Lactiplantibacillus plantarum: one gene and its partner. The protein of the gene in region 2 interacts with the protein of the main gene of each other region in a pairwise test. Links are inferred from orthologs where the notes say so. Each region holds a gene or a part of one and is shown on either strand. Other genes may lie near its edges. The genes, in order: E5260_RS08970 and E5260_RS06280.

Region 1 (10,380 bases), 560 kb from region 2 along the record:
GCGATCCGATGATCCAGAGGTTCGCAGCTTACTTTGAACGTCGCATCTTCAAAAACCGTCTCAGCCTTCGTGATTTCATGAAACTTCAATGGATATGACAAATGGGTGCCAGAGACCCGCAACGCCGTTTGAACGAAGTCGCGGACACCGACTGGCCCATAAATGGTGAGTGGTTCGTCCCCGCCTTGAAAAGAACGCGAGCTCAATAACCCCGGTAAGCCAAAGATATGATCGCCATGCAGATGGGTAATAAATATTTTTGCAATTTTGCGTGGTTTTAACGTCGTGCGTAAAATCTGGTGTTGCGTCCCTTCGCCGACATCGAACAACCAGACTTCATTTCGCTCATCTAATAGTCGTAATGCTGTGCTAGTGACATTTCGAAATTTGCCCGGTGAGCCGGCACCGGTACCTAAAAATTCTAATTGCATATTTTTGTTCGTCCTATCTATACAGTCTGCTAACTATTTTACCGAATCTAGCGGCAATACACAATTGTTAGCACTGCAAAGTCATGGCCGGTCAACACCGTGCGCTCACCGACCGCAATTCTACAAAGCAAGCGACGTTGGGCGACTCCTCACAATTAACAGGAAGAACACGAACAACGCTGCTCATTTTATTTTAACATGTCAGGCTAAAATTATCGCACTTGGTTTCAAGATTCCACGCGCCAAGACTGCCTGCCACCGGTGTTATCTATAATCAAAAAATGCACTTTTCCGGGCAAACTGACTATGACGGGTTGTGACCGTTTTCATTCAACCCGTCATCGCCGGCAAATGAATCCTCAGTCCATCTTGCTTAACCCAATTGATTATCGTATACTTGCTTACAAATCGTCTGAACAAGAGGTAACCGTTATGCGACTCATCGACTTTAACTTATCAACCGCTGATCTACAGCAAACTTTACCACTGTATTGGGAACTAACGACTAATCAAATCTGGCCAATCCAAAGTGTTACGCTCGTCGATCACCAGCTGGTTTTAGTAGCTTCAAAAAGCGCGCTCCCGCTGACACTCGACCAGTTCAATGCGCGGACGCGCCAAATCGATGGTCAAACGCAGCTCTGTATTCAAACCCCACCGCGTCCGCGCCGATTATTTGGCTATCGCTTAAGCCAGCAGCGCTTACTGTTTGGCTGAGCATCTAATCGCACGTCAACTCAAAAACAGCGTCGTTAGTTAAAATTCTAACGGCGCTGTTTTTGGATTGTTCATTATTTTATCACTAGTCTACCTACCAGACTGTCGTAACGACAATCATCAACTAATTATGTCGTCACAAAAGTTTAGTCCATAAACTGGAAGGAGTAGTCCAAGATTTGAATCGTATCATCATTCTTGGCACCAGCTGCACGTAAGGCATCATCAACACCCATCCCACGTAATTGCCGAGCAAAGCGCATTAAACTTTCTTCATGATCTAAATTGGTCATCTTAAAGAGCCGTTCTAACTTATCACCAGACAAGACGAACAAGCCCGGTTCTGGATTATCAATGCTAAAGTCCGCATCCGCTTCAGTCGTGTAATCACGGTGCTTCAAGTCGTCAACACCCTTGATTGGGAATTGTGGCGTCGTATCCAACAAATCAGCCGTCTTGGCTAACAAGGCTTTTAGTCCCTGTTGTGTAATCGACGATACCGGATAGACGGCTGGCGTGTTTGGCAACGTATCATCCGTCGCTAACTTCGCCTTAAAGTCTTCCAGATTAGCTTCGGCATCCGGCATATCCATCTTAGTCGCCACCACGATTTGGGGCCGCTTCAAGAGATCAGGGTCATAACTCGTCAGCTCGTGATTAATTTTGTGATAATCCTCAAACGGATCGTTTTCTTCTACACCACTCATATCAATCAGATGTAAAATAACGCGCGTCCGTTCAATATGCCGCAAGAATTGAATCCCTAAGCCGACTCCGTTAGCTGCACCTTCGATCAAACCAGGTAGATCAGCCATAACAAAGTCACGACCGTCATCCAAACGAACCATCCCGAGATTAGGCACTAAAGTTGTAAAATGATAGGCCGCAATCTTGGGCTTAGCACTCGTGACCACTGAAAGCAGTGTCGACTTGCCGACTGAAGGAAAACCAACCAGACCAACATCGGCCAAGACTTTCAATTCCATTCGAATCGTCAATTCATCGCCGGGCTCACCATTTTCAGCAATTTCAGGAGCAGGGTTCTTAGCGCTAGCAAAATGAATATTTCCCCGACCGCCCCGGCCACCCTTGGCAACCACTAACCGCTGATCTTTATTGACGATATCGCCAATTAACTCACCAGTTTCAGCATCCGTCACCGTTGTCCCAAGCGGTACTTTAATAATTGTGTCCTTCGCGGAACGACCTGTCATCTGCTTAATCATTCCATTGCCACCAGCTGCGGCTTTGAACTTCCGCGTATAACGAAAATCCATCAGTGTCCGTAATCCTTCGTCAGCCTGCAATACGACGCTTCCGCCGCGACCACCATCACCGCCAGCGGGACCACCATTGGGAACAAACTTTTCACGGCGGAAAGCAACCATGCCGTTACCACCGTTACCGGCCTTTACATCTACTTTTACTTGATCAACAAACATGTTCTTTTCTCCCGTTTCTTCTATATTATTATCTACGAAATCCGATCGTGCGAAATTAGATACCTGACCTAGTATACAAATCTTCGGCCACTTCGTCAAAAGTTCCACGCCTAATTAGACAGATCATCTTTATTTGGATGCTAATGACGATTTGATGACAGATTTTGGATTATTTTGACGGTTTTTGAAGGTTTTTGTTGCATTTTGACGTTTAAACAGGTATATTATTATGCGGAGGGATTTGAAAGTGCTTACAGAAGAACGTCAACAGTACATTTTAAATACGATCCGTTTCAAGGGCATTATTAAAATCAAGGACATCTGTTCTGAAACTCGTTGTTCCGAGTCCACGGCGCGCCGTGACCTCCAACAGCTAGAAGAACAGGGCGAGTTACTCCGCGTGCACGGTGGTGCGAAGTATATGAACTCACTCCAAGAGGAACCCGCGATGAATGATAAGGTTTCCCGTAACGTTAACGCCAAGGACCATATCGCGCAGCAAGCCGTTGCGAACATTCAAGTTGATGACGTCATTTATTTGGATGCTGGGACTTCAACCCTAGCCATGATTCACCATTTAAATCCGAGCTACAACTTACGTGTCGTGACTAATGGTGTTGTCCATGCTTCCGCTTTGGCAGACATGGGCATCCAAACCTACCTGCTTGGTGGCAATTTGAAAGGCACCACCAAAGCCGTGATTGGTCCCGAAGCCGTTAAATCGTTAGAGGAATACCGATTCAACAAAGTTTTCCTTGGTATCAACGGTGTCCACCCAAAATTCGGGCTCACAACGCCCGACCCCGATGAAGCGGTCGTCAAAAAAACCGCAATTCTACAAAGTGAAGAAAGCTTTATCTTAGCTGACAACACTAAGTTCGACCACGTTTCGTTTGCGCGCGTCGGTGATTTATCCAGTGCAACCATCATCACTGACCAACTCACGCCAAGCGTTGCCGAACAGTATCAACCATTAACTACGATTCAGGAGGTTCAATCATGATTTATACCATTACTGTCAATCCATCAATTGACTACGTGGTGCAACTACCCCAAATGACCCTCGGTAGTGTTAACCGGTTAGCACACACGGCGAAACTCCCTGGCGGTAAAGGCATCAATGTATCGCAGATTTTGAACGACCTAGACCAACCCAACAAGGCCCTCGGCTTTATCGGTGGGTTTACCGGCACGTTTATCAGTGATGCTTTAAAAGCCAAGGGCCTAGATTGTCACTTCACACCGATTGCCGATGACACCCGGATCAACGTGAAGATTCACGCTGAAGAAGAGACCGAATTAAACGGTGCTGGCCCGGACATCACCGCCAAAGAAATCGAAGCCTTCTACACCGAATTAGCCAACTTAACGCCGGATGACGTGGTCGTCATGTCTGGTAGTTTAGCGCCTAGTTTACCAGATAGCTTCTACTACGATATTATTCAGAAGGTCGAAGCTGCTGGTGCTAATTTTGTCATCGACACGACCGGTGAAGCTTTGAAGAAAACTTTACCCAGCCACCCCCTCGTTGTGAAGCCTAATAACCACGAACTTGCTGATTACTACCACACGACGTTTAATAGCCAGACTGATATCATTGCAGCGGGCCAACGGATGCTAGCTGAAGGTGCACAACACGTGCTGATTTCAATGGCCGGCGATGGTGGCCTCCTGATCACCAAGGATGCGGTCTACTTTAGTCCCGCACCAAAGGGCCAGGTAATCAACTCAGTTGGTGCCGGTGATTCAATGATTGGTGGCTTTGTCGGCACGTTCGCCAAAACACACGATGCTGTTGAAAGCTTCCGCTACGGCTTAGCTTGTGGCTCCGCAACCGCCTTCTCAGAAGACATTGCGACCCGCGCCAAGATCGATGAAATTTTGCCACTCATTAACATTGAAAAACTCGCTCACTAAAGAAAGGACTGTTAACTAAACATGGATATCCGCGATTTATTACTAAAAGATGTCATGATCATGGACATGCACGCCACGACCAAGGACGAAGCGATTGATGAGTTAGTTCATAAATATGCCGAACAAGGTATCATCAATGATGAGGCCCTCTACAAGCAAGACATCATCAAACGGGAAGCCGAATCAACTACCGGGATTGGCGACGGGATTGCTATGCCCCATGCCAAAGATAAGGCTGTTAACCGGGCAACCGTGATGTTTGCTAAGAGTAAGGCCGGCGTTGACTTCAACGCGTTAGATGGTCAACCCGTTCATCTTTTCTTCATGATTGCTGCTCCTGAAGGTGCCAACAACACCCATTTAGCCGCCCTCGCCGCCCTCTCAAGCTTATTGATTGATCCTGAATTGGTCGCTAAACTTAAGAATGCACAGTCACCTGAAGAAGTTCAACAACTCTTCGGTGACGCCCAGGCTGCTAAGGAAGAAAAAGAAGCCAAAGATGCTGCTGCCAAGGCCGAAAAAGAAGCCGCAGCTGCCAGCACCACCACTGACGAAAAACGTCCCTATTTAGTTGGGGTTACCGCCTGTCCAAACGGAATCGCCCATACTTACATGGCCGAAGCAGCCTTGATCAAAGCTGGTGAAGCGGCCGGTGTTGACATCAAAATCGAAACGAATGGTTCTGAAGGTGTTAAGCACTTATTGACTGCCGATGAAATCGCTCGTGCCGACGGTGTTGTAATCGCCGCTGACAAAAAGGTCAAGATGGCCCGTTTTGATGGTAAGCACCTGGTTAACCGTCCCGTTACTGACGGGATCAACAAGGCCGATCAATTAGTTCAAGAAGCCTTGAGTGGTAAAGCTCCTGTCTATCACGATGCTGATGGTGGTGCTGCGGATGACGATGAAGGTGGCAGCGCTAATGGTAGCGTTTGGGGTGAAGTTTACAAAGACCTCATGAACGGGATTTCCCACATGTTGCCATTCGTTGTTGGTGGTGGGATCTTAATGGCCCTCTCCTTCATTATTGAGCAATTCGTTGGTAGTAAGAGCTTAGCCTTTACCTTCTTCAACCAAGCTGGTAACATGGCTTTCGCCTTCATGGTACCTGTTTTAGCCGGTTACATCGCCGAATCAATTGGTGATCGTCCTGCCTTGATGCCCGGGTTCGTTGGTGGGTTCATGGCCACGGTATACACTGGCGCTTACGGTGGTGTTTACACGGCCTCCATTACCGCCAATGCTAAGAGTCCCGCTGGTTTCTTAGGTGGTTTAGCCGCTGGTTTCTTAGCCGGTTATATTACTGTTTGGATGAAGAAGTGGACCAAGAACATGCCACAATCCTTAGACGGGATGAAGCCAATGCTGATCTTCCCAATTCTGGGCTTATTGATTATTGCTGCGCTAATGTTCTTCGTTGTTAACCCAATCTTCTCAGTTATCAACGCCTGGATTACCCACTTCCTAAACTCAATGGGTACTGGTAATGCCGTTCTCCTCGGTCTTGTCCTCGGTGGTATGATGTCGATCGATATGGGTGGTCCTTTCAACAAGGCCGCTTACGTCTTCGCAACTGGTGCCTTTACCGCAACTGGACATGGGAACTTAATGGCCGCTGTTATGGCTGGTGGGATGGTTCCACCATTGGCAACTGCGATTGCCACTGCCTTCTGGCCAAAGAAATTTACGGATGACGAACGTAAAGCTGGTATCTCTAACTGGTTACTTGGTATTTCCTTCATTACTGAAGGTGCCATTCCATTCGCCACAGCTGACCCATTGCACGTTATCGGTTCAAGTGTGATTGGTGCTGCCATCGCCGGTGGCTTAACTCAACTTTGGGGCGTTGCCGTCCCTGCTCCTCATGGTGGCCTCTGGGTCTCATTACTCGCCACGAATATCTGGGGCTACATCGGTGCCACAATTATCGGTGCCGTTATCGCTGGGGTTATCCTTGGTCTCTGGAAACCAGCTAAAGCTTCTAAATAATGTGATATCTAAAAAGACGATCAAATTGATCGTCTTTTTTTGTTTTCAAAATTAACGAATCAGCCGTCTAACCCCGCAATAAAACGGGTATAATGAAAGTAATATACTGATTATGTTAACGAGAATCGAGACGAGTTTGATGAAACTACGAAAATCTATCTTTGGCATCAGCTGTGTATTATTCGGCATGATGCTGCTTTCCGGTTGCCAAAAACAAACTAAAATGACCCTGCCCCCTGTCAGTCACAAGACCTTAACAGCGATGGTGATCAGTGATGACCATGTCATTGCGCCCAGCCTGCATGATAATGGTAAGGCTTTCACGCAGTACGCGGCTAACGATGCCGGTGCAGATTTAAAATACAGCGCGACGATTTTTCGCGCTTTTATTGCTAAGGCGTTAATCACCAAGCCTGACGTTGTGCTCATCAGTGGCGATATTACTAACAACGGTGAAAAAGCCAGTCACGAGTACGTTGCCAAGCAGCTTCGCCGACTGACTGCTAAGCACATCCGCGTCTACGTCGTCCCCGGTAATCACGACTTGAACAACCCTATCGCCCGTCGCTTCAAAGGAAAGCATCAATATAGCACCGAGGCGACTAGCCCGACCCAGTTCAAGAAGATCTATCATCAGGACGGCTACGGCCAAGCCAGTGAAACTGACCCAAGCTCATTGGGATATTTGGTAAAACCTAGTAAACACACTTGGTTTTTGATGCTAAACTCCGCCATTTATAAAAGTAATTATCAACAAGGTAATTCAACGGTCGGTGGTGGCCTGACCGATGGGACCTTACAATGGCTTACTAAAGTCGGTAAGCAAGCAAAACAAGCCCATGCGACTCTCATTCCCGTCCTACATCACAATACAATGGACCACACGGTGATTCATCAGGACTATACAATCGGTTATGCCGAAGATGTCCGTAAGGCCTTTACCACTGCGGGTATCAAGTTATCGCTCAGCGGCCATATTCATGCTCAAAATATCAAGTCTACCAAAGTCAAGAACCAGTCACTGACTGATATTGCCAGTGGCGCCCTGATACTGGGATCTCACTATTACGGTACGCTTAAGATCAACCAGAGTAACGGGACGGCCACGTACCACGCGACCCCGTTAAACGTGAGTGCTTACATCAAGCACCACCGTGGTAATAAAGCAATGCGCGCCTATCAAAAGTACGATCATGACGTGTTATATGCGGCTGGCTATAACGCAGCACTGAGTCAGTTATATGAGGACCGTGACGAAACGCAACTATCAAGCGCTAAAGTTAATCAGCTAGCCCGCGGCATGGCGGCCGCCAATATCGCGCTCTTTCGGGGCACCCCAGTCAAAAATAGCGCCGCTATTCAAGCTTGGCAACAAATGCCCCACAATACAAGTTTGCGCGGCTTCGTGTTAGCCACCAAGAAACTACACGGCAACGTGACGTGGTCTGGGTCCGTACAATAACCACTTTATAAACTAAAGACGACAGCGAATTTTCAGGCTGTCGTCTTTTTGATTAGTCACTACTTATAGCTGGTCAGTCACACCGGCACCACCCTACTTCGATTCGGCTAGATTGGTTTTCGCACACGTAGCATTTGGTTAACAATGGTCATTAAATAATCACGCTTGCTAAATCCGACGACGGCCGTTATCAAAATCAATAGATAACGGAGTACAACACTGTGATAGCCTCCTAAAAATAGAAAGCCAACCGCCAAAAAAGTGAGCGTAATCAGCCCCAGTATCTTGCGATCATATGGAAGCGTGCCAAGTTTTTCGCGACAGATTCGATTCATAAACCAATAATGAACAACCGCATACATCACATAGCAAATTAATGTTGTATATCCCGCCACCTCGTATCCTAAAATTGGAATCAACCAATAATTTAGCGCCACATTCAATACTGCGCCAATAACACTGGCAATCATGATTAAAGATGTCCGTTCATAATAGAACTCAAACTTTGCAAATAAATCAAAAGCAAAAATGAAAAAGACGCTCATTGCGATTGGTGGAACGATCCAGGTCGCCTTAGCATATGCTCGTGGTGCGAATATCGAAACGATTTCGGGCGCAAATGCAATCAATAGCAGGTTGACAACCGCAATTAAAACTAAGGCACCGTAAGCAACACCCGCAATATCGGCCACCCGTCGATCCTTGATTTTTTGATATATCCACGGACTCAGCGTTTGCGACAATGCAACGTTAAATAAGATCATGATTTGTGAAAGTGAGTACGCCAAACTATAAATGCCCGCACTTTTCGTATTTACCATGTTCGCAATCATAATCCGGTCAGCACTACTCAGAACGATTTGTGAAAGATAATGTGGGGCCAACGGGATGTTGAACATTAATGCGTGACGCCAAAAATGGCGCGAGAAAAACGTTTTGCCACGATACATTTGCACAAAAAACAAGCCCGTATAGCCTACCAGTTCCACTAATGCTAGCCCTAAAAATCGAGCCGTCACTTTATCATTCGCATACACAACGAGCAATACGCCTACTAACGGTTTGGCGATTGCAACCAGCAAGGTCACCATCACCAATGATTTGTATTGCAAGGCAACTCGGCGCTCACCAGCCCAAAAATTAAAAACTGACGAGGTCCATACCATTAGAAGCATCGCCAACATCTGCGTCGTCGTTAAAGAAAAGACACTATTCCAAAAATCACGAAAGCCAAGGTAAACTAGTGTCCATGCTAATACCAACACAACCGTTAATCCTTGTAATGCAGCCGAATATCGACGTCGATCATGGCTGAATTTGATGAGACCTTGAGTATAAACGCCGTAGCACAGATTTAGTGAGACGATGATCGTGACGATAGTCAGCCAGGAGTACAGCACATTAAATTGACCATACTCGGAAGTAGACATTATTCTGGTAAAAATGGGCGTTGCGATTATTGAAATGCTCTTTTCAAAAAAAGCACAGACTAAGAACCAAAGTGAGGCCTTAACTTGCTTTGGCAAATGCCGATATTTATTTCTAATACTGACTAACATAAATTCCTTTCTCATAGGTCTGAACTGAGCATCACATCCCCTGCTTACTAATAACAAATCTCATAAGCACCGCACACGTTCAATCACTTGGTTGTTGTCGATACCGGCGCCCATTTACCGACCAAATCGTTCTTAAACGTAAATAGTTGATCACATAGTAACAATTATCTGGGGATGTCACCATTGCGCGGACTAACGCAGCCAGGGCCTGACCAAGTTTTCGTTTGCGCATACTGGCCATCGCCATCGTAAAATATTTTTGCCCACGATTAAACGTACTTTGGGCACGGACGTCATTTATTTTGTCTGTTAACGCCGACATCCCGCGGCCGAAACTGTCTGCTCCCGTCCGTTTACGTTCCGCATACAATTGTTGAATATAGCGCGATACCAGATACGTTTTCCACGCGTCGCTGGTCATACTATTACCGCGTAACCGATAGTTCAACACTCGGCGGTTAATTGACCCGATTTTGAATCCATTAGCAAGCAGCCGCAGCCAAAGATCATAGTCCTCAGCCGTTGGTAATAAACGGTAACCACCGACTTGTTGGACGGCCGTTTTCCGCATTAAAACGGTGGGATGAATAATTGTCGAACCATAGGGCAGGATTTTTTGAATTAGTGGTTCAGCCTCGGGAATGGCCGATTTTTCCCCGACAACCTCATCCTGTTCATCAAGATAAGTAATATTTCCGGAAATTAAATCCAAATCGCGCGTTTTTAACGCCTCTAATTCCACTTCGAGCCGATTAGTGACAGAAATATCATCCGCATCCATCCGCGCAATCAACTCACTACTTGCTAGCTCAATCGCCTTATTGAGACTAGCAGCCAGGCCGAGGTTTTCTGGATTGCACACT
Region 2 (10,157 bases):
CTTGACTAAAGCTCACAAATGGCATAGCTTCGGACTATTACTTGCACTCTTCTTGAGTATGAACATTCGTACCTTAGATACGATTTGGCACATGTTTCAAACGCCCGCTGGCTTTCCATACCGCAATGCTTTTTTCTTTAGCTTTGTCTTGATCATGATCGCTTTTGAAGCCTGGTTAGCAGGCCCCCGGCGGATCGCCTTGCGCTGGCAATGGTTGTTACCGACACTCATGGTCAGTGCGCTGATATTAGGCTGGTTTGCCCAACGAACTGCTAAGCACCCCTTAACAACTTCAACGCTGGCGCTCAGCTTAGTCGCTGTCATCTTAACCGCAATTGCCTTATTCGCAACGGCGAAGCGGTGGCAAACGCTCAGCTTGGCAGGTATCGTCGCCTTAGAATTAGGGACTAACAGTACCCTCATGATGGCGAAGTCACCACTAGGGAATCAGGCTAAATTTGTAACTGCCTATCGAACCGAATACCGCCAAATGCAAGCCGTCAACGATCCTGATGGTCAATTATATCGCGTTGAAAATCAAAATACGCTAATCAATCAGGCCTACAATTATGATAGCAAGTATCGTAATTACAACGACCCGATGTTATTTAACTTTCACGATATTACCTACTACAGTTCAACTTTTGCGAACCAAACACGTCTCATGTTGAAGTCACTTGGGCTATTTTCTAAAAACGCCCGGCGTGTCAGTTCAGAAGGCCTAAATCCGGTCACTGATTTACTCTTAGATGTAAAATACGCTGTGCAATTAAACGCCGTGGGTCAAGCGACAACGCGGCTCCGTAGTCAAAACGGGTTAGGGTTTGCCGTGCCAATAGCATTTAGACAGTTAAAGCTTCGTCAGAATAGTGCCATTATCAATCAAGAACGCCTCTTACAAAGTTTGCGGCCATCGAAACGCGCCTATTTTGGCAATGCCACGACGCTCTCAGATCACGTCGTCCAAGATTCACAGGCCAAACGCTATCCGTATTTGCATACAGTTAAATTAAGGATGACACGCACCGGGACGCTGTATTATAACGACACGACTCGTCAAACAAAGTACACCACGATGCGGGTCAACGGTCACTTAGTCCCGACTAAGTTCAATGCCAACGGTGAGTTAGTGCTCCGATCGCTAGGTTATTTTGACAAAGGCGCTGTCATCACGTTAACGGTCAAACGTACCCAACCAACGCTTGGCACCCATGTCCACATCGCCAGCCTGGATCAAGCCCGGTTCAACCAAGTCAAACAGCAACTGCTATCCACGCGCTTTACACCGACTTACCACGTCTCGGGCATTCATACCGTGGTCAGTGGTCAAGTCACCAATCGCTCCAAACAAAAATGGCTCTACGTTGCTATTCCAGCCGATAAGGGGTGGCGCGCAACGGTCAACGGCGTCAAAGTTACTCCTAAAACGGTCATTGGCGGGATGTTAGCCCTGCCGATTCAGTCCGGTAAGAATCAGATCCAGCTAACTTACCACGTCCCGGGATTGCTGGGTGGACTACTGATCTCAATCATAAGTGGATTTAGCTTCATCCTTTGGCGTCAACGATATCGCCACCATTAGAATCGTGTCAATCAAAACAATCGGACTGCCAAGCTATTCTGCTAGGCAGTCCGATTGTTGTTTTAATGGTCGCGGTAACTGCTAGACCAGTCGCGTTAATATTGGTTTTAGATAGGGCACAATTCTTATATTAGTCAAAATCAATTCAGGTTTCATCCAAAGAAAGGCCATATGTTCAGTAAGATCTAAGTTGACTGTCGGTCTAGTAACGAATGCCTGTGCGCTATACACTAAACGCGTGTACACCTGATTTTTAGCCTTGTCAAAGGTGGAATCTTCCCAAATAACGCGCTCAGTTTGAACTTTCAGCCCAGTCTCTTCCCAACATTCGCGTTTGGCCGCTACTTGCGGTAATTCATTAGCTAATGCACACCCACCGGGCAGATCCCAATAGCTGGCATCAACATTCGGCCGCCCATGCTCAACCTGATTGCGTTTTAAAATTAAAATGTCGTGCCCGGCAGTCACTAAAGTATGCGCAATAATTTGAACCATTTGAATTCACCTCACCTTGATAAGTCACCCAAATTAACGGCTATTATATTTCGTTTAACCACAAACAAAAGTCCCAACACTGGCAACACCAGTTATTAAGACTTTCGATTCAAGTTTTATTATTCAGTTTCTGGCCGTAACCGACCTAACGATAAAATGGTCGCCAGCGCCACACAGCCGACAACTGCTAGACTGGCGGCACCCGTCGTTAACGCGTGCGGCTTAATAAACTGCTGTTTTATCACGACTTGTAAGTATGCGTGCTGCTTAGCCGTCACCCGGCCTGTTAACGGACTGTAGTTGGCCGCCATCACACCATACCGGACGGGCGTCTGACCAGTATTTTTAATCGCTAATCGCAGGTTGCCCGCCGCTGTCAACGGATAATTCAAAGTGGTCAACTCATTGGCCGAGCCCCGCCACCGTTTGACGACATGCGCCCCCCTAGTCAAGGTAATTGTTACGCGCTCATGCGTCGCAACTGGCTTCAACCGTAAAACATTACTCTTACCACTAACGGCTAGCGGCGACGTAACAGCGTGACCCGGTCTAATTTTTTGAACCGTGGACACAACATAACGCCCATTGCCCTGATTGCCACGTACCACATCAGTAATCCGCGTCGCCTGACTCGTCTGCCACAAACTGACCACACTGATTGCCGCCAGTACAACGACCAACCACGTCAGTTGGCGCCGTATTACTCGATTAAGGTGCCACACCGGCAACTCACGACCACCCACAATACTGAGGAGCATCAATCCCGGTAATAGTGGCAACGCATAGCGCCCTTCTACTTCCCAAAGTCCGACATGAAAAACCGTTAAACCGAGAATTGCCAGGGCAACGAACGTCACGGCCCACTCGCGCCGCCTCATCAAAGTCACGATTGCTTGCACCAGCATCGTCAGGTAGATTGTTTGCGTCATTAGAACCAGCCAAAATTGAAGCTGGCGTTGATGATTCAAATACCAGCGGGGCGCACGAATCCACTGGGTGGTCAACTTAAAGCTATCAAAATCGCCAGTCGCCCAGAAGACCCGCATCTTTTTGAGTAAATGTACGAGGGTCCCCGTAACGCCCATCTGATGTAACCGCTGCTGAATCATTTGCTGGGTCTGTTGGCGCTTGGCCGCCACAGTTTGCATCTGATTAACGCGCGCAAAATCGTCATGTCGGTACTCACCCGAGCTTTGGGGGTTCAAGCTCATCGCAATCCAGCTGGTTGCCGGTAAGGCGGCATCAGCTTGGCGCGTATAACCCGCTTGCTGTTGGGCAGTCCGCATCACCGCAAACATCACCCCGAGTGTCATCACTAAACTGACGAGCCAGCCTAACATTTGCCGACCACTGAATTGTCGTTGCCACCACAAGATGATCCCCATCAATACGAGAGTGAGCCAGAGCACAATTAGATTAGTCTTCATCACCACGCCCACGGCCACCAATAACCCATCACCAATCAAAACGCCCCAACGACGCCAGCCGGTTAAACTTAGTCCGAGTGTGAGCAAGGCCAAGCTGTCTGGAACTAGTGGCAAAACGAGGGCGTCCGTATATGCAAATAGTCCAAATGCGGCCACGGGAACACTGACGAGCCACAACAAACTAAATGAGACCGCCCCCGGTTGCCAGTAACGCCAACGGTTTAGTAAATATAACCCACTGATTAGTCCGGTATCGATCCAGATAAATCGGATGACATTTAATAATACCCAGGGCGTCTGCGTCAGTTTCAATAATGGCTTGAGCAGATTCGCAACTAATAACGTAAAATTCACATTATTGGGATAAATCATAAAATAATGTTGCCAATGATGGCTGCCCCGCGCTAATAACAGTGCCTGCTGCCGAACGAAAAACGGGTCGGCCCGCGCCACGTCAACAAAACTAGTGGCAATCAACATTTGCACGATGGCGATTAAGCCGACCAGCCCAATCAACAGCCAACGATACTGACGAGATGATAACTGTTTGAGCACCTGCCGGCCAGCCATCGTCATGACCAATAATCCCAGAACCATGGCTAATTGAACGATCGGTGACGCCCAGTCCGGGTTGCCGAAGAAGTGAATCGGTTGCAACCACGCCATGCCGACTGCGACGACCAATACCGCGGCCGCCAGCCAATTGACGCTCTTAACCACGGCCTTCATCCGTGCACCCGTTGCGAATTCACAATAGCTGGCTGTTGAGTTGCCGTATAATCATCCGTTTCAATAATATAGCGGGGCCGGTGCTTGACTTCCGCAAAAATTTTTCCTACATACTCGCCAACAATACTAATACCTATCAATTGCATCCCACCTAAAAACCATAGACTTGTCATGAGTGAGGACCAGCCACTCGTTGCGGTCCCTAGTAATCCTTGTATTAACGCATATAGCATCATCATCAAACTACCGCCACTAATCACCATGCCAAACAATAAAATTACTTTAATCGGTGCGATTGAAAATGACGTGATCCCATCAAAAGCAAAAGCCACCATCTTACGTAATGGATACTTTGAAACACTCGCAAAACGTGGTTGGCGATGATAATAAAGTTTAGTTGTTGGAAAACCTAGTCGTGGTACGATTCCACGCAAGAATAAATTGGTTTCCTCATAGGTTAACAGTGCCTGAACTGCCCGTTGACTTAGCAATCGGAAATCGGCGTGATTAGGTACTAATTGCACACCAATACGCTCCATTAGCCGATAAAAACCGTCCGCGGTCCATCGTTTGAAAAGTGAATCACTACTTCGATCATTGCGGACACCTAATACGATATCGCTACCAGCACGATAGCGCGCCACCATTTCTGGGATTACCTGTGGATCATCTTGCAAATCAGCATCAATCGTAATGACTATCTCAGCAGTCGGACTGGCGACCTGCATCCCAGCCATCAACGCGTTTTGATGACCAAAATTACGACTAAACTTAAGACCCGTCACGGTTGAGTACTGTTTTTCCAACGACTTAATCAGTTTCCAAGTCTTATCTTGACTACCATCGTCAACAAATAATAACTTACTTGCCGCATTGACCTGTTTGTGTTGGATCAGATCCGTCAAGATACCATCCAAGATGTGTGCAGACTTAGGTAACACCGCTTCTTCATTGTAGCAAGGCACAATAATGGTTAACCGTGGATTTTGCATGCTAATTCCCCCAATATGACTCAAATAGTTTTACGAAATAACAATTATAATTGGTACCTTTCAGTAACAACAAGACTTCTTGTGCTACTAGTAGTCTGAATGCGCCATCCACTGAAAAAAGCTCGGCTAACATCTCAAATCATCAATAACGTGTCCATATGCCCCCACAGATAGACACACACGACAATTGTTTTTCTCACCATCACGACCCTCGAAAAGAGTGGCTTACAACCATAATAATTGGCAATATCAATATAATTATTTTGGGCCAAGGAATGCGGCCATTGACATAAATAATTGTCAGTAATCGCGCCACTTACCGGGTCAAATTGATAGTACCAATATCTTACGCACAATTCAAACAAAGCAACAGTTTCAACGCTGATCATTAACAAATTAGCCGAACTTAGCCGACCGCTAGCATCTCACGATTATGCTCAATAACTACAAAACCTGACGCACCAACTTCACGGCGCTTTCGTCCCCAGTACTGTCCAGAACTGCCATTTCTAATTTAATGTTCAATTTTTTACCACTTTCATTACGATTAAAATCCAGTAATTATTTTATAAGCCGTTATCATCGAATCAGCCGATGATAAATATCAAGGCCATAACTAGTGGCCTTAGGCGCAGCAGGCAACATATGATAGCTACGATTGCCATTCGCTTGCCGTTGCGCCACTAGAAAGTATGGCCGGCAATGATAGCGTTGAACAAGTTGTGTATATTCAAATTGATGGGACACCGCAATGACAGTCACTCCGGCTTCCAGTAAGCCGTGGGTAATTTGAAAATTGATTTGCGACCCCGCATGCTCATTAGTTGATGCAAACGACTCGTTCATTAATACCAAGCTAGACGTACTCATAACGTGGATAAGTTGATCCATTCGCTGTAATTCGTCATCCAGCTTACCGTGCCGTTCACCTTGGTCTTCCTCACGTTTAAAATGTGTCAACACCATCTCAAAGGGCGGTGTCTGGTAACAAGTTGCCATGACAAACATCCCCGCCTGAGCCATTAATTCCCCCAGCCCCACGGCGCGTAAAAAAGTGGTTTTACCACCTTGATTTGCTCCCGTGATAACGGTCAATGCCGTTTGAACTGGCAAGAAGTCGTTTGCAACTGCTGGTTGGTTGAGCAATAAAGAAATCAAGGGATTAATCAACTGTTGTGCTTCCATTGATGACGCCAACGTCGCATAGCACCGTGGTGCCGCTGGTAGTCGTCGGCTTAATTGAATTACACCCACTAACCAACCTGTTTCCAATCGCAACTCTTGGAACCAATTGACGACTTCCTGATAAACATTCACTAAAATGGTGGCTAATTTCATCACTGCTTGATTCTTGTAGTGTTCAAGTGCTTTAGCACTATGATCATCCCGTTCTGCAATTTCAAATCCCTGCGCATGTATCTTTAACTTAGTAAACACCTTTTGAAACCGATGTGGTGGTACGACATCAATCACCTCATCAACTGTTGTATCCAGATTGGTGGCCAAGTGCGCTGGTAAAACATAACCATGATCAAATAATACCTGTCGCAAAAATGTTTTCATCGGCTCTAGTTGACCGTTGAACAGTGTATCTAGCGATTGATACCACTGTTGAAGTGCTGGCGCCGGATGGTCAGGTAATGGTTTGTCCAATATCGTGCCAATTGCCTGCAAATATTGCGTTAATAGACGACTTTTGTTGTATAGATGATAACTAGCCGACTCGTGACCAAGCTCCCAAAAATTTTGCCGGACCGTTTCAATGGTTGTCGTTGTAAACTGATACAACCATTCGTAATAGTCCGGGTGCATCAGGGCATGTTTAACCGTTGCTTGACGCCAAGTCAACGCCCGGCTAGTTGTTAATGGTGTAAAAAATAATCTGGTCGCAATTTTTGCGATAACGTGATCATCCGCTGCCATAATATCAACAATTGGTTGTAATTCTAAATCAGCCATCACGGCTTTTTGACTAGTTGTTAACGACCATTCGTCAAGATACTGCTGTTTTTCAAGCGTGATTAGATTGACTTGCATGCTTTAACCGCCTTTCAATTGCCTTAGTTGTCAGTTGATACTTGTTTAATAAACTAGTCGCATATGTCCCAACCGTCTCCGAACAACGATATATTTTATAAGCGCGGATCGTCGTACCAGCAATAATTTGAGCCTGCATCGGTACCATATGTGGAAGCTTAGCAAGACTTTCTAAAAATGTGACGTAGACACCATGGGCCTGCTTTGCTGTCAAATGTGTTAACACTAATTGACCCAACTTTTCGGCATCAACCGTTGTTGTTGAAGAGAATAGCTCATTCATCAAAACAATACTATGCTCATCGACCGTTTGATAGAGCGCGGCCAATCGTTCAATATCGTGCTGGAGCAGTCCCGTCAACTGGGTTGCCTTTTCTTGACGCTCGAAATGTGTCAGAACATGACTTGCTAGGTGTAATGTTGCCCGTGAGCCAGGGATGGGCATTCCGAGGGCTGCTAAATAATAGGCCTGACCAATCATTCGAATATACGTTGTCTTACCACCTTGATTGGGTCCGGCCACAATTAGAAACTGCTCATTTGGATTCAAGACATAGTCATTGGGCACGACTGCTGTTTGTTTGCCAGCCTGAACATAAGCCAACTCCAGATCAAATCCTGCTTCAATCCGCTCTGGTGCTCCTAATTCAACAAGGGTCGGAAGCACAAAGTTAAGCTGGTTCATCCGGGCAAGGCGCTGCGTATAACGTTGCACCGCTAAATACCAATTCAACTCAGTCACGACTTGTTCATAACCTGGAACGGTATACTGCTGATATTGTTGGTAAAATGTCGTTAATTGTGCAAATACTGCTGGATACAACTTATGGAGTTGAACAACAATATTTGCTTGCAGACTAGTATCCCCATTAACTGCTTCGGCAGTCTTAATACTGGCATTGGGACGGTATAACTCGCTTAGATCTGTCATGATGGGTCCAAACAACTTCGTGGCAACCTCAGCACTATTTGACGCAGCCAACTGATTAGTCGTCACACGGACATACCGCCCATTGATTGTTAAATAAAACTGAACTTGTACTAATGCGCTCGTTAATGTGCGCATCATTGTCAGCAACTGCTGTGTCGCAGGCGCCTGCAAATAAGTATCGAGGTCAGCCTGTAACTTTTGTAGTCCTAAACTTTGGGGCTGAAAATGTGCTAACGCCTCTGTAAGCTTTTCAAGTTGCTCATGTTGCTCATATAATGCCGTTAACAGATCGGCGGCCTGTTGATCAGCCGTCCAATCATGGTGAGCCTGCTTGATTTTGGCGGCCGTTTCTGCGGCAGCCGTCACAAAATGTGCCATTAATTGATACCCCGCTGGTCGCAACAAATCTCTAAAAATAGCCTGACGACGCTGCACCGCTTCAATTGTCGTTAATGGTTGATAAAAAATGTCTTTGATTGGTACCGGACAGTCCTGCTGAATTTGTTCGAAAATCAAATTCAAATTTAGATCTTGGAAACAACTTGCAGTAGCGGGACGAGCGACTGGTGGTTGCCCTAAAAATAACAGACTCATCTGCATTATGACTCAACTCTTTTCACTAATTCTAATCAATAAAAAATGGCGACACCTACTTAGACTTAAATCCAAGTAGGTGTCGTCATTAGCATTACTGCTTGTTCGGTGAACACCATCACCGCTAGAATGATTTCAGTATAGCACGCGCACTGACCTTCGTTAACCACTTTGCTTTTATTAAAAATTTAATTAACTAAACATCACGCAAATTGTTTTCAACCAGGCCCATTACCAGCAGATACTATGAGCCAGTCCAAGCACTGGCATGACGAGGTTTCCGAGATTGGATGTTGGTTGTAGAAAAAATCGGTTATACGTTGAATTTCTTTCCTAGTCAACCGTGACGCTTCAAAGACGAGACCAGCTATATTGTCTAACAAACAGCGGTATTACAATCATCATTATTATTTGAACAGGTAGTTTTTAATTTAGATGATTATATTGCAAGCAAAGGCACCGCTGCTCGCCATTTTTATACAACTAGTGCCGTTGCTTAACTTGATTAACATTTCGCATCTGCGAATTATCAAGGGTTTTAAACTTATGGTTGAAAAACGCTTGTGTTTATTTTTCAAGCGCGGTATGCTGTAACCGTTAAAAATAAATGGTGATGACGTTCGCCGTAACTAATTGACTATCAATTTGATGACGTCTACTTTCAATCGGACCTTAGCGGGGCCTTTGAAAGTAGACGTCTTTTTTTATCAACTTGGTCGTAAAATTTGAAAGGGGTTTTCAAAATGTCAGTTGTAATTGATGTTGTTAAAGCACGCGAGGTTTTTGATTCACGAGGTAATCCAACGGTTGAAGCCGACGTTATTTTATCCGATGGAACGTTAGGACGTGCTGAAGTACCTTCTGGTGCCTCAACTGGTACTAACGAAGCGGTTGAATTACGCGATGGTGGTCAACGGCTGCAAGGCAAAGGAACTTCCAAGGCTGTCAATAATGTCAACACAGAAATTAATGGCGCGTTACATGGCGTCAGTCCGTTCAATCAAGCTAAAGTTGATCAAATCATGATTGATTTAGACGGGACTCCTAACAAAGGCCGTTTAGGGGCCAACGCAATTCTTGGGGTTTCCATGGCAACTTGCCGAGCAGCGGCTGCTGAGACACATCAACCGTTGTACCGCTACCTCGGTGGCACTGACTTAGAATTACCACAAACATTCCATAATGTCATCAACGGAGGTGAACATGCCGATAACGGCATCGACATTCAAGAGTTCATGATTACTGCCGTAGATCGCACCAGTTTTCGGGACGGATTTGAGAAGATCGTGAATACTTATCATACGTTAAAAAAGGTCATTGAAAAAGCAGGCTATACAACTGGCTTAGGCGACGAAGGTGGGTTCGCACCC

What was found.
Region 1: the proteins of E5260_RS06280 (region 2) and E5260_RS08970 interact in binary tests that used the Bacillus subtilis proteins (3 or more experiments, as listed by UniProt). The link is inferred for Lactiplantibacillus plantarum from one-to-one orthologs.

Annotation. Positions count from the first base shown.
Region 1 is NZ_CP039121.1:1,927,355-1,937,734, forward strand. Bases 4,017-7,012 are described here. They hold E5260_RS08970 (PTS fructose transporter subunit IIABC), read left to right. Parts: upstream 4,017-4,528; coding sequence 4,529-6,496; downstream 6,497-7,012. Other genes in these bases: pfkB (1-phosphofructokinase), read left to right, coding at 4,017-4,507; E5260_RS08975 (metallophosphoesterase family protein), read left to right, coding at 6,636-7,012. Outside these bases: rnz (ribonuclease Z), read right to left, coding at 1-431; E5260_RS08950 (hypothetical protein), read left to right, coding at 864-1,148; GTPase ObgE, read right to left, coding at 1,295-2,590; E5260_RS08960 (DeoR/GlpR family DNA-binding transcription regulator), read left to right, coding at 2,838-3,593; more of pfkB, read left to right, coding at 3,590-4,016; more of E5260_RS08975, read left to right, coding at 7,013-7,958; E5260_RS08980 (lipopolysaccharide biosynthesis protein), read right to left, coding at 8,066-9,517; E5260_RS08985 (glycosyltransferase), read right to left, coding at 9,597-10,380. UniProt on the Bacillus subtilis protein: The phosphoenolpyruvate-dependent sugar phosphotransferase system (sugar PTS), a major carbohydrate active transport system, catalyzes the phosphorylation of incoming sugar substrates concomitantly with their translocation across the cell membrane.
Region 2 is NZ_CP039121.1:1,371,476-1,381,632, reverse strand. What follows is about bases 3,228-6,000. They hold E5260_RS06280 (glycosyltransferase family 2 protein), read right to left. Parts: upstream 5,226-6,000; coding sequence 4,230-5,225; downstream 3,228-4,229. Other genes in these bases: E5260_RS06275 (MutS-related protein), read right to left, coding at 5,805-6,000; E5260_RS06285 (hypothetical protein), read right to left, coding at 3,228-4,233. Outside these bases: E5260_RS06295 (YfhO family protein), read left to right, coding at 1-1,582; E5260_RS06290 (NUDIX hydrolase), read right to left, coding at 1,664-2,077; more of E5260_RS06285, read right to left, coding at 2,197-3,227; more of E5260_RS06275, read right to left, coding at 6,001-7,262; E5260_RS06270 (MutS-related protein), read right to left, coding at 7,237-8,793; eno (phosphopyruvate hydratase), read left to right, coding at 9,531-10,157.